Regions from separate parts of the Ruania zhangjianzhongii genome, predicted to be linked through region 1. Evidence: riboswitches for the same ligand, from Rfam matches in the RefSeq annotation. Region 1 holds a riboswitch; the other holds the start of a gene.
What was found. A riboswitch is a leader RNA that binds a small molecule or an ion and turns the genes downstream of it on or off. The one in region 1 is predicted to bind S-adenosylmethionine.
Positions count from the first base shown of each region.

Region 2: it holds a riboswitch for S-adenosylmethionine, as region 1 does, so the genes downstream of both, FU260_RS09115 (LLM class oxidoreductase) here and FU260_RS01415 (methylenetetrahydrofolate reductase) in region 1, are expected to answer to the same signal.

Region 1 covers NZ_CP042828.1:248,675-250,868, reverse strand. The annotation lists gene FU260_RS01415 (methylenetetrahydrofolate reductase) at 1-855, opposite strand, end outside; SAM riboswitch class I at 894-996, opposite strand; gene FU260_RS01410 (hypothetical protein) at 1,148-1,366, shown strand; gene FU260_RS01405 (enoyl-CoA hydratase/isomerase family protein) at 1,600-2,194, shown strand, end outside.
Region 2 covers NZ_CP042828.1:1,946,296-1,948,489, reverse strand. The annotation lists gene FU260_RS09115 (LLM class oxidoreductase) at 1-787, opposite strand, end outside; SAM riboswitch class IV at 1,050-1,165, opposite strand; gene FU260_RS09110 (flavin reductase family protein) at 1,292-1,849, shown strand; gene glsA (glutaminase A) at 1,879-2,194, shown strand, end outside.

The sequences.
Region 1 (2,194 bases):
GTTGAAGGTGTACAGGTGTACACCGGGAGCGCCGGCCTCGAGCACGGCGTGCAGAAGGTCCACACTGGCGCGCAGCCCGCGGCGGTAGGCCTCCTCGGCGTCCGGTGCGTTGTCGAGGAGTTGCAGCAGGTGCTCGGGCACCGGTACGTCGGTGAGCTGGACCATCCGGCGCAGCCGGTTCGGATCGGTGAGTGGGATGATGCCGGGCACGATCGGGATGTGTACGCCGGCGGCGCGGGCAGCGCGGACCAGCTCGGCATAGTGGCGGGCGTCGTAGAACAGCTGGCTGATCGCGAAGTCCGCGCCGGCGGACTGCTTCTCGATCAGTGCGGCGACGTCATCGGCGTGCACCACGGGGGCACCGGTGGAGTCGTAGGTTCCGCCCGGATAGGTCGCCACGGAGACGCTGACCTGCTGGTCGGGATGCTGCTCGGCGGCGAGCCGGCGGAGCAGGCGGACCAGCTGTGCGGAGCGGGTCAGCCCTTCCGGGTGCGGGTGCCAGTCCTGCTCACCGGCCGGCGGGTCGCCGCGCAGAGCGAGGAAGTCCCGGACGCCCCGGTCAAGCAGTGAGGAGACGTACTCGCCGAGGTCCTCGGCGCTGGCGCCGACGCAGGTCAGATGCGCCAACGGCGTGACATCGGTGCTGGCGAGGATCTCCTCGATCAGCTCGCGGGAGGTGGTGCGGGTCGAGCCCGAGGCGCCGTAGGTGACCGAGAAGAAGTCCGGGTCGGCCTCGGCAAGCGCGGCGACGGTACGGCGCACGTTCTCCTGTCCGCGCGGGGTGCGCGGCGGGTAGAGCTCGAACGAGACGCTCGGACCACGGCCGGGCATGGACAGTAGCGGGGCGGTACTCATCGGTGCCCCCACCGGGAAAGATATGCCTTCATGAATCGACTCCATCGATCCTGGCTGTAGCACCCTTCCCCGCGGGAGGCTTCCGTTGGGGGGTTGCTGCGGCGTCGTCGAGCCAGGACTCTCAGCCGCTCTGGATGGTGTGCCTCGATCGTACCCGCCTTCACTTGCTGGGAGAAGGCGTTTCGGATCGTGAGATTTTCGACGGCGTTCGTCACCTCGCGTGTGCCGTCCCCCGGGAATGTCACACCTGGAGGGCACACTCGGGTGCAGAAGGAAGAGAAGGGAGCACACCATGGTGGGAGCACACCAGCAGCACCGGACGATGCTGAGCGAGGCGGAGGCCCGCCGGGCGCGGCTCGAGCGGGACACCGTGCTGGCCGCAGTGGCTGACGGTGAGGACGCACTGCGAATGCGAGCGGCCGGCGAAGGTCTGGATGCAGCGGAGATGGCGCTGCTCGAGGACCTGGACGCGCTGGACGCCCAGTTGCACCAGGAGCGCCGCAGCGCCTGATCCGGTGCTCGGCCGCTAGATCCCTGGTCAGCACTCTGGCGCCGGGGGTGGCCCGCTGTGGCGCCGCGGTTGGCCCAGGGGTGCGGGCGGGATTTGGCCCGCGGGTGCGGGCAGGAGTTGACCCGCGGGTGGCGACGGGACTTGGCCCGCGGTGGCGGCGGGCGCCCGCCTGCAGGGCCGGCACTGCGTGGGCATACTGAGACTGCGCCCGTGCCCCGACCTGAGGAGTCCCGATGCTCAGCGGTGAACCCGACTGGACCGCACCGGCCGAGGAACTGCTGGTCGCGCGGCAGGGCGCGCTGGGCCGGATCCGGTTGAACCGGCCGCGGCCGATCAACGCGCTCACACTGGCCATGATCGAGGCGATCACGAGCCAGCTGCAGGACTTCGCCGACGACGAGACGATCACCGCCGTGGCCCTGGACGGCGCCGGGGACCGCGGGCTGTGCTCCGGCGCGGACGTGCGAGAGATCCGGGAGTGGGTGGTCACCGGCTCCGCCGATCCCGTGCGGTTCTGGCAGGCGGAGTATGCGCTGAACGCGACGATCGCCGACTACCCGAAACCGTATGTGGCGTTCATGGACCAGGTCGTGATGGGCGGCGGGATCGGGCTGTCCGCGCACGGGTCCCTGCGGCTGGTCACCGAGCGGACCACGGCGGCGATGCCGGAGACCGGCATCGGGTTCTTCCCGGACGTCGGGGCGCTGTACTACCTGTCCCGCGGGCCGGGCGCGGTGGGTACGCACCTGGCCCTGACCGGGGCCAGCATGTCCGGAGCGGACGCGATCGCCGTCGGGTTGGCCGATGCACTCATCGCGCCCGCGGCGT
Region 2 (2,194 bases), 1.7 Mb from region 1:
GCAGCGTCTCCAACGAGGTGAGCAGGTCCCACCGGGCTCGCGCGCTCGGCCGGTCGGCAGAGACCACGGTCTGCACGTCCACCAGAACCCGGATCTCATCGGGGTCCCGGCCCCAGTCTGCGGCCGCCTGACGGATCGCAGTCCGTGCGGCGTGCGCCTCCTCGAACGTGGCCACAGAGAGCCGGGCGACATCTGCTCGGGCGGCCGCCAGCTCGCCGTCGACGGCATCTCGCACCGGAACCACCACCTGCGGGCGGGCCGAACGCTCCCCCCAGGCACTGATCACCGAATCCACCGCGCGGGGGGCGAGCCCCCCGCCGGTCTCCAGCTGCCACCCGGCACGGCCGGCACTGGCCCGGTGCACGCTGGCGATCGCCCCGGCCACGTGATCGGCGCGAGAACGCCCGAGCGGCACCGCAGCCACCAGGGTGGCTGCGGTGGTGTGCCGGGACAGTCGGGAGGCGGCCACCGCACCGTCGAGCCAGTCATCGCGACGGCGCAGACCGGCAGCGTGGAAGGTCTCGTCCAGGGTGATCAGGTCCACGCCGCCGTTATCGGCCAACGAAGCTAGACCGGCCAACCGGCCCATGATGAAGGACTCGGCGTCGGAGTCGGCGGCACGGCGCCATTCCCGCGGCGCACCGGCACCGGACAGGTCGAGCGCGATCAGCGAGGTCTGCTGGCGCGAGCGGGCGAGCCGAGCGGCTCGAGGCTGGGCGGCGGGCGCCGGTTCCGTAGCGACGGAGTCGGTGCGGGTCTCGGACAGGTGTGAGCGCGTGAAAGCCATGGGAGTTCCTTGCAACCAGAGGAGCGGAAGGCCCAGCTGCGCTGAGGCACGCCGACGGTGTCACTCCGTCAGCCTTGTGCGACGCGCGAACCAGGGGTGGGGCCGAGGGGCGAGACGCCCGGGGCACCGGATGAGGTTCGGCTCAGGCCGGCATGGAGCAACAGCACATGAGGCAGGTAGCGGCGTGCAGGACGGGCACGTATTGCTGGGCCTGGTTCATGATGGCTGTGCTGTTCCTTCTACTCGTACCGCAACGCTGGCGGTGCTGCGCTTGCCCCGCCGGAGAGGAACGGGGCCAGGTCGTCACCCGGGGCACCCCACCGCATGTGGAGGGTTGCCGGTCAACCGGCCGGGGCCATCTGATTGACGCTCAAGACCTACACCAACACTCTACGGACACGATGGATGACGTGTCAACAATCAGTAGGTGTCGATCCGCGCCCACGAAGTGAGATGCGCCACCACCCGTGCCAAGGCCCGCCGGGCCCGGGTTAGCGTGGCGGTGTGAGTGCACTGAGTGAGTCCGACAGTGCCCGGGGTGGCACAGCGCCCGAGACTGCCGGCGCACCGGGCGACCAGCTGGCCGGTGAGGACTTCAAGCGCGTATTCCGCCAGCACCCGGCCGGCGTCGCGGTGATCACGCTGGCCGCGGAGCACGGCCCCGTCGGGTTCACTGCGACCAGCGTGATCTCAGTCTCGGCCACTCCCCCGATGCTCGCGTTCGCCATCGCCTCGAGCTCCTCGTCCTGGCAGGCGCTGCGGCAGGCGGACACCGTGCTGGTGCACTTCTTGGATGCGGCCAGTGCGCACCTGTCCGCCCAGTTCGCCCGGCGCGGCACGGACCGGTTCGCCGGGGTGGCTGCCGAGCGGCTACCCGGCGGGGAACCGCTGCTGACCGATGCCGCCGCGTGGCTGCGCGCGCGGGTGGTCGATCGGGTCCGCACTGGGGAGAGCCACCTGGTCACGTTGCACGCTCTGGAAGCCCAGATCGACCGGGCCGAGCGGCCGCTGGTCTACCACGACCGCACCTACCACGGCATCGGCGCGCACACCCGCCTGTAGAGAGCCACTGAGGTGATTAGGCTCACCTCATGGAGTCTCCGATCACCGCCTACCTGCACCAGCTGCACGACCAGATCGCGCAGCTGCGCGAGGGTACGCCCTATCGCATCGGGGCCCGCGGTGCGGTGGACCCGGACGACTTCGGCATCGCCCTGGCCACCGTGGACGGCTACGTCTACCAGGTGGGCACCACCAGCAAGGAGTTCTCCCTCCAGTCCTTGTCCAAACCGCTGAGCTACGGTCTGGTGCTGGCCGACCTCGGCATCGAGTCCGTGGACGCAAAGATCGACGTCGAACCCTCGGGCGACCCGTTCAACGAGATCTCCCTCGACCCGGAGACCGGAC